DNA from 2 places in the Burkholderia sp. SR8 genome. Region 1 is predicted to be linked to the other one. Evidence: riboswitches for the same ligand, from Rfam matches in the RefSeq annotation. Region 1 holds a riboswitch; the other holds the start of a gene.
The links. Region 1 has a riboswitch for cobalamin ahead of cobG (precorrin-3B synthase). Riboswitches for the same ligand answer to the same signal wherever they lie in the genome.
Positions count from the first base shown of each region.

Region 2: another riboswitch for cobalamin. It lies ahead of Q3A80_RS05640 (TonB-dependent receptor domain-containing protein); the one in region 1 lies ahead of cobG (precorrin-3B synthase).

Region 1 is NZ_JAULUC010000007.1:82,496-88,555, forward strand. Features, by position in the region: gene cobM (precorrin-4 C(11)-methyltransferase) at 1-430, opposite strand, end outside; gene Q3A80_RS11050 (cobalt-precorrin-6A reductase) at 474-1,205, opposite strand; gene Q3A80_RS11055 (cobalt-precorrin-5B (C(1))-methyltransferase) at 1,202-2,290, opposite strand; gene cbiE (precorrin-6y C5,15-methyltransferase (decarboxylating) subunit CbiE) at 2,290-3,525, opposite strand; cobalamin riboswitch at 3,730-3,918, shown strand; gene cobG (precorrin-3B synthase) at 4,026-5,399, shown strand; gene Q3A80_RS11070 (precorrin-8X methylmutase) at 5,392-6,018, shown strand; gene Q3A80_RS11075 (precorrin-2 C(20)-methyltransferase) at 6,015-6,060, shown strand, end outside.
Region 2 is NZ_JAULUC010000003.1:314,383-320,442, forward strand. Features, by position in the region: gene Q3A80_RS05635 (LysE/ArgO family amino acid transporter) at 69-707, shown strand; gene Q3A80_RS05640 (TonB-dependent receptor domain-containing protein) at 766-2,694, opposite strand; cobalamin riboswitch at 3,046-3,237, opposite strand; gene Q3A80_RS05645 (AraC family transcriptional regulator ligand-binding domain-containing protein) at 3,346-4,386, opposite strand; gene Q3A80_RS05650 (hypothetical protein) at 4,557-4,901, shown strand; gene Q3A80_RS05655 (Dabb family protein) at 4,891-5,523, shown strand; gene Q3A80_RS05660 (NADP-dependent oxidoreductase) at 5,604-6,060, shown strand, end outside.

The DNA.
Region 1 (6,060 bases):
GCATCGTCGTCTTGCCGGCGAAGCGCGTGAGGATCACCGTCTGCGCGATGCCCGGCAGCGTCAGCTCGACACCGAGCGTCGCCGCGCACGCGGCCGTGGCCGTCACGCCCGGCACGATTTCGTATGGGATCGCGAGCGCCTTCAGCCGGCGGATCTGTTCGCCGATCGCGCCATACAGCGACGGGTCGCCCGAATGCACGCGCGCGACGTCCTGCCCTTTCGCGTGCGCGCCGGCGAGCAGCGCGACGATCGCGTCGAGGTCGAGCTCGGCCGTATTGACGACCTGCTCCGCGCGATGGCCGTCGAGCACGGCCGGCGGCACGAGCGAACCCGCATACAGGATCACCGGGCAGCTGCGTACGAGACGCTGGCCCTTCACCGTGATCAGCTCCGGGTCGCCGGGGCCCGCGCCGATGAAATACACCGTCATCGAAAATTCTCCGTCAATTCATTAGGCGGTCGTTCGCGCCGCGTCACGCGCGCGCGGCCGGATCGAGCGCATCGAGCAGCGCGGCGGCCGAGTCGAACGCGCGATCGGCGTCGGGCAGCGGCGGCCGGCGCAGCATCACGACCGGCACGCTGCGCTCGCGTGCGACGTCGAGCTTCGCCTCGGTCGCGGCGCCGCCGCTGTTCTTGCTGACGACGACGTCGATACCGGCGAGCGCGAACAGCGCGCGTTCGCCGTCGAGCGTGAACGGCCCGCGCGCGGCAAGGACCTGCGCGCGCGCGTTGCCCGGATGCGGGTCGAGACAGCGCACGAGCCAGAACTGATGCGGCGGGATCGCGTCGAGATGCGCGAGCGGTTCGCGGCCGAGCGTGAACAGCGGCCGCCGGAACGGCGCGAGCGCGGCCTCGATGCCGGCCCAGTCGTCGACCATTCGCCAGTCGTCGCCGGGCTGAGGCGTCCACGGCGCGCGGCGCAGCGCCCACAGCGGCACGCCCGCGTCGTGCGCGGCGGCCGCGGCATTCGCGCTGATCTGCGCGGCATACGGATGCGTCGCGTCGATCACGAGGCCGATGCCGGCGCCACGCAGATACGCGGCGAGCCCCGCTGCTCCGCCGAATCCGCCGACGCGTACGTCGCAGCGCAAGTCGTCGGGCACCTTGCCGAGGCCCGCGAGGCTGTACACATGGTGCGGGCCGAGCGCACGCGCGATCTTCAGCGCGTCGCCGGTGCCGCCGAGCAACAGGATGCGCGCGCTCATCGTGCGCACCCGACGAAGCGGCCCTGCCGGTCGATCGCGAACATTTCGACCGCGACCGATGCCGGCACGATGTCGCGTGCGACCCGCAGCGCGTGCGCGCAGACGATGTCGCCGAGCGGCACGTTTTCCGCGAGCGCGAGCTTCAGCGCTTCCTGGCTGGTGTTCGCCGCGCGCATCGCGGCCTGCAGCGCATCGTTCGCGCCGGCCTCTGCCGCCCACTGCGCGAGCAGCTGCAGATCGATGCTCGAATGCCGGCTGTGCAGGTCGAGATGGCCGGCCGCGAGCTTGCTCAGCTTGCCGAAGCCGCCGCACATCGACACGCGTTCGATCGGCGCCCGGCGCAGATGCTTGAGCACCGCACCGGCGAAATCGCCCATTTCGATCAGCGCCATGTCGGGCAGGCCGTAGTGCGCGCGCATCGCATCCTCGCTCGCGTTGCCGGTGCACGCGGCGATGTGCGCGATGCCGTTCGCGCGCGCGACGTCGATGCCCTGGTGGATCGATGCGATATACGCGGAGCACGAGAACGGCCGCACGATGCCCGTCGTGCCGAGGATCGACAATCCGCCGACGATGCCGAGGCGCGGGTTCATCGTCTTCAGCGCGAGCGCCTCGCCGCCGTCGACGCCGATCGTTACTTCAAAGCCGCCTGCATAGCCGCATTCGGCCGCGAGCGCGTCGAGGTGCGCGGTCATCATCTGGCGCGGCACCGGATTGATCGCCGGTTCGCCGATCGCCAGCGTGAGCCCCGCGCGCGTGACCGTGCCGACCCCCGGCCCCGCATGAAAGCGCACGCCCGGCGCGGCGGCCAGCGCGACGCGCGCGAAGATCAGCGCGCCGTGCGTGACGTCCGGATCGTCGCCGGCATCCTTGATCGTGCCGGCCTCGGCGCCGTCGGCCGTGGCCCGGCAGAACTCGAGCCGCATCATCACGTGCTGCCCCTTCGGCAACACGATTTCGACCGCATCGTCCGCGTGCCCCGTCAGCAGCAGGCGCGCGGCCGCGAGCGACGTCGCGGTCGCGCAGCTACCGGTCGTGTAGCCGAAGCGCAGCGGCGCCGGCTGTTCGGGGGTTTCGTCGCGCATCACGCGGGTTCCGCGAGGTCCGTGCCGGTGGAATCGGGCTTGCGCACGTCGTACAGCGTGACGGGCAACGGCTGCCGCCACGTGTCGAAGCGGCCGAGCGGCTCGGCATGCGCGAGCGACACGCGCGTGAGCGTGCCGCCGTGCGCGTCGCGCCACGCGGCGAGTGCGAGCTCGCCCTGCAGCGTGACCGCATTCGCGACGAGCCGGCCGCCGGGTTTCAACGCCGACCAGCATGCGCCGAGCACGCCGGCCGCGGTCGCACCGCCGCCGATGAAGATCGCGTCGGGTGCAGCAAGGCCCGACAGTGCATCGGGTGCGCGCCCGGCGACGAGTTGCAGGCCCGGCACGCCGAGCGCGTCGCGGTTGTGCTCGATGAAGCGCTGGCGTTCCGCATGCGACTCGATCGCGATCGCCTGGCACGACGGATGCGCGCGCATCCATTCGATGCCGATCGAACCGCTGCCCGCGCCGACGTCCCACAGCAGTTCGCCGGGTGCGGGCGCGAGGCGCCCGAGCGTCAGCGCGCGCATGTCGCGCTTGGTGAGCTGGCCGTCGTGGCGGTATGCGTCGTCGGGCAGGCCGGGCGTCAGCGCGCGGCGCGGCGCATCGGGGCCGGCCTCGCAGTCGAGCGCGACGAGGTTCAGCGCGGCGGTTTCGTCGATGTTCCAGTCCTGCGCGAGACCGTCGATGCGCCGCTCGAGCGGGCCGCCGAGATGTTCGAACACGCTGATGCGGGTCGGGCCGAAGCCGCGTGCGGCGAGTTCGGCGGCGACCGTCGCCGGCGTGCGGCCGTCGGCGCTCAGCACGAACAGGCGCCGGCCCGGCAGCAGGTGGCGCGCGAGCGTCGCGAGCGGACGGCCGACGAGCGACACCGTGCCGACGTCCTGCAGCGCCCAGCCGAGCCGCGCGGCCGCCAGCGACAGCGACGACGGCGCGGGCAGCACGCGCCATTCGTCCGGAGAAAGCGCACGCGCGAGCGTCGCGCCGACGCCGAACAGCATCGGGTCGCCGCTCGCCAGCACGCACACGGGCGCGCCGCGGCGCGCGAGCAGGCCCGACAGCTCGAACGGCGACGGCCACGCTTCGCGCTCGGCGCGCAGCCGCGCGGGCAGCATGTCGAGATGCCGCTTCGCGCCGACGACCCGCGTCGCATCGAGCAGCGCACGCCGCGCGCTACGACCGAGCCCCGCGTAACCGTCGTCGCCGATGCCCACTACCGTCAGCCACGCCGTCATGCACCCTTCCCCATCGTCCGGTTCCATCGAGTCGCCGCGCGGCGGCCGTGAGGGCGCCGATGCGGCGGTCCGCATTGCGAAAGTCGGCATGGTACCGTGTTCCACCGCGCGTTTCATCTGCGGGGTTGCCGCCGCCGGGCCGTGTTCCGCTGCAAGCGCGGTGCCCGTCCTGCGGTCGCGAAGCGCCGGTGAAATCGGGTATCCTACGGCCGTTCGTTCGCCGGTGCCCTTCGGGGCCGAAGAGGGAACACAGGGCGCATCGCGCCGCTGTGGCTGCCCCCGCAACTGTAGACAGCGAGCCGATCTCCCCCTCACGCCACTGGTTTCACCGGGAAGGCCGGGAGCAGGCGTCGACCTGTCAGCCAGGAGACCTGCCGGCCTGAAAGTGCGTGCGTGCCAGTCGGCGTCGGGCGGGGTGTACCGATGCGTTGGCCGCGGCGCGACACTGTCCCGGTATCCCGTTGAGATCCGCCCCCGATTCGAATCCTGCCTCGCCTGTCGTGCGCCCGTCGGCTTGCCCGGGGCTCGTGCGCGTCGTCGCGGCCGCCGACGGCGGACTGTGCCGGATCAAGCTGCCCGGCGGCAGCGTCGACGCACGGCAGGCGCGCGCGATCGCCGAAGCGGCCCGCGCGTACGGTTCCGGTGCGATCGACGCGACCAACCGCGCGAATCTCCAGCTGCGCGGCATCCGCGACGGCGCGGCCGATGCGCTGGCCGACGCGTTGCTCGATGCGGGGCTCGGCCCGCGCCCGAGCGCCGATGGCGCTGCCGCCGTCACGAACGACAGCCGCGCCGCGCTCGCCGCGAGCGACGACGTCCGCAACCTGATGCTCAGCCCGCTCGCCGGGCGCGATCCCCACGCGCTGCTCGACAGCCGCGCACTCGCCACGCCGTTGCTCGACATGCTCGCGCGCGAGCCGCGCCGCGGTGAACTGTCGCCGAAATTCGCGATCCAGCTCGACGGCGGCGAATCCGTCGCGGCGCTCGATCATCCGCACGACATCTGGCTCGCCGCCTGGCGCCGCGGCGACGGCGCGCTGCGCATGGCCGCGGGCCTGGCCGGCTGCCCGCCCGTCGCGCCGGACGACCGCCCCGCTTCGCTGGACGTCGCGCCCGACCAGGCCGTCGCGCTCGTGCGCGCGTTGCTGCTCGCGTTCCTCGATCTGGCGCCGGCCGACGTCACGCGGATGCGTGCGCTGCTCGCGAGCGGCGCCGAACCGGCATTGCGCGCGCGCGCGCAGCATTACGCGCCCTTCCCGCTCGAAGCCGATCGCGCACTGGCCGGCTGGCGCCGGCCGCATGCCGACGCCGCGCTGCGCTTCGGCGCGCGAGCGTCGCGCGACGCGAACCGCTGCAGCGTCGGCGCGCAGTTCGTGCTCGGGCGGCTCGACGCGACGCAGCTGGAACGGCTCGCGGCCCTGGCCGAAGCCGATGGCGACGGCACGCTGACGATGACGCCGTGGCAAGGCGTGTTCGTGCACGGCGTGCGCCACGAACGCGCGGCTGCCGTGCTCGACGCGCTGGCGGCGCTCGGTCTCGTGTGCACGCCGTCCGATCCGCTCGCGGCGCTGGTCGCGTGCGCCGGCAGCGCGGGCTGCGCGAAGTCGCACGCCGATACGAAACGCGATGCGCTCGCGCTCGCCGCGCGCGTCGGCCATCCGCTCGACGTGCACGTGACCGGTTGCGAGCGCCACTGCGCGCTGCCGCATCCGGCGACGCACACGCTCGTCGCGGTCGCGCCCGCGCACTACGATCTTTACCGGCGCGACGCCGGCGCGGGCCTCGGCGCCCCGCTCGCGCGCCATCTGACGATTGACCAGGCCGCGGCCCGACTGACGGGCGCGCGGCACAGCCAGGACACCACCGATGCTTGACTACATTCGCGACGGGCAGGAAATCTACCGCCAGTCGTTCGCGACGATCCGCGCCGAGGCCGACCTGTCGCGGGTTCCGCCCGATCTCGAGAAACTCGCGGTGCGCGTGATCCATGCGTGCGGGATGGTCGATGTCGTGTACGACCTGCGCTTCTCGGCCGGCGCCGGCACGGCGGGCCGCACCGCGCTCGCGGCCGGCGCGCCGATCCTGTGCGACGCGAAGATGGTCGCCGAAGGCATCACGCGCGCGCGGCTGCCGGCCGGCAATCGCGTGATCTGCACGCTCGGCGAACCGGAAGTCCCCGATCTCGCGCGGCAACTCGGCAACACGCGTTCGGCCGCCGCGCTCGAACTGTGGCGCCCGCACCTGGCCGGCAGCGTCGTCGTGATCGGCAACGCGCCGACCGCGCTGTTCCACCTGCTCGACATGATCGACGCCGGCGCGCCGCGCCCCGCGCTGATCCTCGGCTTTCCGGTCGGCTTCATCGGTGCCGCGGAGTCGAAGGCGATGCTCGACGCCGACAGCCGCGGCGTGCCGTACGTCGCGCTGCTCGGCCGCCGCGGCGGCAGCGCGATGGCCGCCGCCGCCGTCAACGCACTCGCGACGGAGGCCGAATGAAAACCGTGCGCGGACGTCTGTTCGGGGTCGGCGTCGGCCCCG
Region 2 (6,060 bases), on a different contig from region 1:
GCTTCGGCGGCGGCCGGACTTTCCCTACGATGGCGGTTCGAGTCATCGCATCTCGCAAGGAGCCGGCCATGTTGTTCATCAAGTCCGTCGTGATGGGATTGTCGATCGCGGTGCCGGTCGGCCCGATCGGCATGCTGTGCATCCAGCGCAGCCTGAGCCGCGGTTTTCAGGCGGGCTTCGCGACGGGCATCGGCGCCGCATGCGCGGACGCGCTCTACGGGCTGCTCGGCGCGCTGGGCGTCGCCGGTATCGTCACCGCGTTTCCGGCGCTGACCGTCGCGCTGAAGATCGGCGGCGGCGCATTCCTCGTGTGGCTCGCCGCGAGCATCGCGCGGCAGGCGCCTGCGGCCTCCGCGCCACCGGGCGGCTTGCCGCGCACGACCGTGCTGCGCGATTTCCTGACGACGTTCGGCCTCACGCTGTCGAACCCGATGACGATCCTGTCGTTCGTCGGTATCTTCGCGGCGCTCGGGCCGCTGGCGGGCACGGAGGCCGGCGCGATGGGCCCGACCGTGGCGTTGATGGTCGCCGGCGTGTTTCTGGGTTCCGCGATGTGGTGGCTGTGCCTGAGCAGCGCGAGCGCCGCGTTGCGCACGAGGATGTCGCTGACGTTCATGCACCGGTTGTCGCGCGTATCGGCCGTCGTGATTGCCGGGTTCGGCGCGATCCAGATGGTCGCCGGCGTGCGCAGCGCGGTCGGAGCCTGATGCGCACGTGACGCATCGACGCCCGCGACCGTGGGCGCCGATAGGCCGGCGGCGCGCGTCAGAACGTGTAGCTGACCTTGCCGAACGCGGTGCGGCCGAGCGTGTTGTAGCCGTATGCGGTCATGTACTGACGGTCGAACAGGTTCGACAGCGACGCGGACACCGTCAGATGCGCGTTGATCCGGTACGACGCGCGCAGGTTGACGGTCAGATACGACGGCAGATAGGTCGCGTTGGCCGGGTCGTCGAACGTCGTGCCGCCGTAGGTCAACGACGCGCCGGTGCTCAGCGCGTGCAGCTTCAGCTCGTCCCATGTGTGGTCGACGTTCACGCTGACGGTCTGCCGCGGCCGGCGGTTCAGCCAGCCGTCGTTGGTTTCGTCCTGTGGATTCAGAATCCCGATCGCGACGCTGACGGGCGTCGAGCGGCCGATCGTGCCCTTGTACGACAGGTCGATCCCGCGGATATGCGCGCGGCCGATGTTGACCGGCGAGAACGTCGCGGGGTTGTACGCGATCAGGTTGCTCACGCGCGTGTCGTAGATCGCGGCGCTGAAGGTGCCGTACGCGGTGTTCGCGTCGAGCGCGGCCTCGACCGTATTGCTGCGCTCGGGATTCAGGTCCGGATTGCCGTAACCGGGGTAGTAGAGGTCGTTGAACGACGGCAGGCGGAACGCGTTGCCGTACGACACACGTGCCGCATACGCCGGCGTGATCGCCCAGGACAGTGCCGCGTTGCCGGTGTTCACGGCTTTGCCCGCGATGATCTCGTGGCGGCCCGCGACGAACATCGTCACGCTGCCGAGCGTGGCCGACTGATGCAGCGAGAATGCGGAATCGTTGCGGGTCGGCACGCCGTCCGGCACGTCGACCGGCAGGAACGCCTGCTCGCGCGTGAAGTCGTACGCGAGCTTCGTCTCGCCCGACAGCGGCAGGCCGAACAGGTGGAAGCCATGTTCCTGGTGCGTGAGCGACGTCGACGTGCTGATGCGCTGCGAGTCGATCTGGTCGGTCGCGATGGCCGGATCGTTCGCATACAGGAACTGACGGTCGTTCGCATAACCGACCGACTGGTCGAATTGCGTGTCGGGCGTGATGTCGAGATGGAACGCGATGCCGGTCGTCAGTTGATGATCGAGCTCGCGGTTCGCGAAGCCCGCGTTGTCGAACGACAGGTCGGAGCGGTGGTACAGCGCGAACGTCGAGATCGACCAGTTGTCGCGCGCATAGCCGAGCCGCGCGTCGAGGTCCTGCGCGTGATACGGGTTGCGGCCGTTCTCGTGGTACGGCAACACGGGCCGCGTCGAATCGATGCCGGCCGTGTTGTAGTCGTGCAGCCCGAGCGCGTACGTGAGGCCGCCGAGGGCGGCGAGCGGCCCCGTCGACGGCACGGTGCCCGACGTGCGCAGCTGCGTGTCGAAGGTCTTGTTCGAGCCGCCGCCGAACGACACGGTGGTCTGGTTCGGCTGGCCGGCCGCGCGGCGCGTGAACAGCTGCACGACGCCGCCCATCGCGTTCGCGCCGAACGAGGCGGCGGCCGGCCCCGAAATCACCTCGACGCGCTCGAACGCGTCGGTCGGCAGGTCGGCCCACGGCGCGACGCCGGTGGTCGGCGAACCGATCCGGATCCCGTCGATGAAGGCCGCGACCTGGCTGGCCGACGAGCCGCGGATGCTGACCGACGCGGACGAGCCCGGGCCGCCGTTCTGCGACACGGTCACGCCCGGCAGCGTCGCGAGCGCCTGCGTGATGCTCGGGTCGCTCGGCGACAGGCGGTCGAGATCGGCACGCGTGAGCACCTGCGTCGTCGCATAGCGCTGGTCGAACGACTCGGGCAGGTGCCGCGTGTCGGTCACGGTGATCGTCGGCAGGTCGGTGGCGTCCGCGGGCTGCGGCGGCTGCGCGAGCGCCGCGTCGCCGGCGGCATGCGCGAGCGGGGACAGCAGCGCCGTGGCGGCGGACGTGGCGAGAAGGTGGCGAAGGTTCATGGGGCAGCGAAACGTGATCGTGTTGCGGGTACGGCGAGCGTATGCGGGGCGCGGTGCGGCCCGTGCGGGTTCGTCGGGCGGGTCATCGCGCGGCCGGGCAGTGCGGGCGAGCGCGGCGCGTGTCGTCGTCGCACGTGCGGCACTCGCCGGGCACAGCCGGCGGCGCGGCGCGGCACACGGGCGCGGCCCGGCCGCGCATGCGGGCGGCGTGGCGGCGCGATGCTTCCGGCGGGGAAGCGGATCCGGCAAGTACGGACATCGGAAGGGTCCTGAGGTCGGGCCGTCCATGCAACGGGGCGCCCGCCAAAGGCGGTGCCTGGCGCGCCGGGACACCCCGCCCGGTGCGGCTGCTTGGACCTCGGGTCGATGGCAGGTCTCCTGGCTCGCGGGTCGTTATGCGCGCCGGCCTTCCCGGTCTCCCAGTGGCATGCGGTGGCGCGGATTCGCCGCTTACAGTTGCGGGGGCAGCCGCAGATTCGAGGCATGGCCTCCCTGCGTTCCCTTTTGATCCCGTCTCCGGGAACCATCAGCGCGCAAGCGTAATGGCGAGCGCTTGCGGGCGTCAATTGCCCGGCAGCGCGCGGTGCGAAAAAACGTCAGTGTTCGCGGGACGCTTTCCGGAACCGTGCTTTTGCGTATGCGGGCCCCGATTCACGTCGGACGAAGCGGGGCGGCACCACCGCCGTTGCGCCGGAACCGGCTTGGCGCGACGCCCGTCCACCGCACGAACGCGCGCCGAAATGCTTCCTCGCCGCCGAATCCCAGATGCGCGGCGATCCGCGCGACCGGCCAGTCGGATTCGCGCAGGCAGCGCCGCGCGACGTCGGCGAGGCACTGCTCGCGCAACAGGTGATAGCCGCTGCGTTCGGCGGCCAGCCGCCGCCGCAACGTCGCTGCGCTGACGCCGAGCCACGCGGCCAGCTCCGCGAGCGCGGGCAGCGCCTGCTCGCGCGCGAGCGCCGCGTCGAGAAAGCCGCGCACCTGCTGCGTCCACGACACGACGGCCGGCGCCGCATCGATCAGACGAAACGGGAAATCGACGAGGAACGCGGCCAGTTCGCCCGGCTGGCGCACCACGCGAGCATCGAGCCGTGCCGCGTCGAACGCGAAGCCGTAGGTAGCGCGGCCCACGTCGACCGGCGCGTTGAACAGCCCGAGCAGCGGCATCGCGTCGTCGCGGCGCGGATGGGCCAGCCACACGTCGTGCGGCCGCAGCGGCTGCCCGATCAACCAGCCGAACAGCTGCAGATAGCAGAACAGGCCCGTCAGGTCGACGAGGCATGCGGCCGGGCTGCGCGTACGGCGCAGCGAATCCATCCGGAACGCCGCCTGCCCGTCGCGCACCGTCAGCGACAGCGCGCCGGCGCGCGGCGTCAGCATCGCGCAGAACTCGGCCGCGCAGCGGATCGCGTCGGCGAGCGTCGCGCAGCTGAGCAGGCAGCGGCACATCAGGTCGACTTCCTGCTTGCGCATCGGCGGATGGCCGTTGCCGCGCGCGACCTGCGCCTCGAGCCGCTCGATCGCGTCGCGATACAGCGCGACGAAGCCGTCGCGCGTCGGCATTGCCGACGGCGCGGCCGAGGTCCCGCGCGATTGCTCCGGCAGCGCGCCGCTGCGCGTCAGCTCGTCGAGCAGGCGGGCGCCGAGGCCCGGTAGTACGCGCCCGCGGGCCGGCATTGCGTGCTGTTTCATGTGTGTTCCGTTTTGAACGCGATGACAGGGGCCGATGAGCGCGCCGGTAGGGGTTGGCCGCGCGCCGCCACGCAAGAATGCTATCCACGCCGGCCGCATCCGGCCTCGCCGGAACGGCGTAGGCGGCCGGTTTCGCATTCCGCCACGAAGCCTCGGAGACGACCCGCGAAATGATCCAGATCGTAGACGAAATCACCGTCGCGCCCGAGCGCATTCCCGACGTGCTCGCGCTGCTGCGCGACCGCTATCTGCCGGGCCATGCCGCCCGCGGACTGACCGCTGCGGGCTGCTGGGTGTCGCCGCCCGTCGCGGTGCCGGGGCAGCCGAGCACGTTGTGGCTGATCTGGCAGGTTGCCGATGCGCCGTCGTACTACCGGATGCGTGCGCTGACCGACGCCGACGCGGTCGCATTCTGGATCGCCGTCGATGCGTTGTGCGACGCCCGCCGCCGCCATGTGATGACCGGCGCCGACACGCCGCTGCCCGCACCGATGGAGGCCGACCATGCGGCATGACACGGCCCAGATCCAGGTTTCGGCGAACGGCGCTGTCGCCGCGCTCGAACGTGCGTTGCGCGACGCCGCGCATGCGCTGCCCGGCGTGTCACGCGTGGCGCTCGCACGCAATCTCGAAGGCTGCTGGGGCGCGGGCGATTACACGCTCGACGTGCTGCGCGACGAACGGGCGACCGGCCGCGCGACGGATTTCACGGCGCTTGCGCGCGTGCCGGGCGTCGTGCGGATCGACGGCGCCGCCTGTGACGCGATCGGCGGCGGCCTGCGCGAGCCGGCGCTGCGCGACGGCGTGTGGCGCACGCTGATGCTGCGGGTGCGGCCGACGGCCAGCGAAGCGCAGGTACGCGAGCTCGAGCGCGAGCTGCTACGCATGCCTGCGTTCATGCCCGGCATCCGCAACTGGCGGTTGAGCCGGATCGTGACGCCCGGCGCGTGGACGCATGTATGGCAGCAGGAGTTCGCGCACGTCGGCGATCTGCTCGGCGAATACCTGCTGCATCCGTATCACTGGGGCTGGGTCGACCGCCGTTTCGACGCCGAAAGCCCCGACTGGACCGTCGACGCGATTTCGCACGCGTTCTGTCCGCTCGCATCGAGCCTGCTGGCCGACACGGCGGCGTGACGCGTCACGCGTAACGCGCGCCGGCCGACCGGCCCCGGCCGGCGTGCAAACCGATTTCCAATCATCCGGAGACACAAGCAATGCGAGCCTTGCTGATCGACCGCGTCGGCCATTCCGACGCGCTGCGCGTGGCCGACGTTCCCACGCCGAAGCCGGGCCCCGGCGACGTGCTGATTCGCGTCGCGTACGCGGGCGTGAATCCCGCCGACTGGAAATGCCGCGAAGGCTATCTCGGCGCGTTCATGCAGATGACGTTTCCGTTCGTGATCGGCTTCGACGCGGCCGGGGTGGTCGAGGCGGTCGGCGACGGCGTCGACGGATTCGCACCGGGGATGCGCGTGTTCGCGCAGACCGACGTCGGCGCAGGGCGCTGGGGCGCGTATGCGGAATACGTCGCGGTGCGTCACGACTCGGTCGTGCGGCTGCCGGAGGCGGTCGGCTTCGCGGAAGCGGCCGCCACGCCGACACCCGCGCTCGCCGCATGGGCCGGCCTGTTCGACGACGGCGGCCTGGGCGCCGGGCAGACCGTACTCGTGC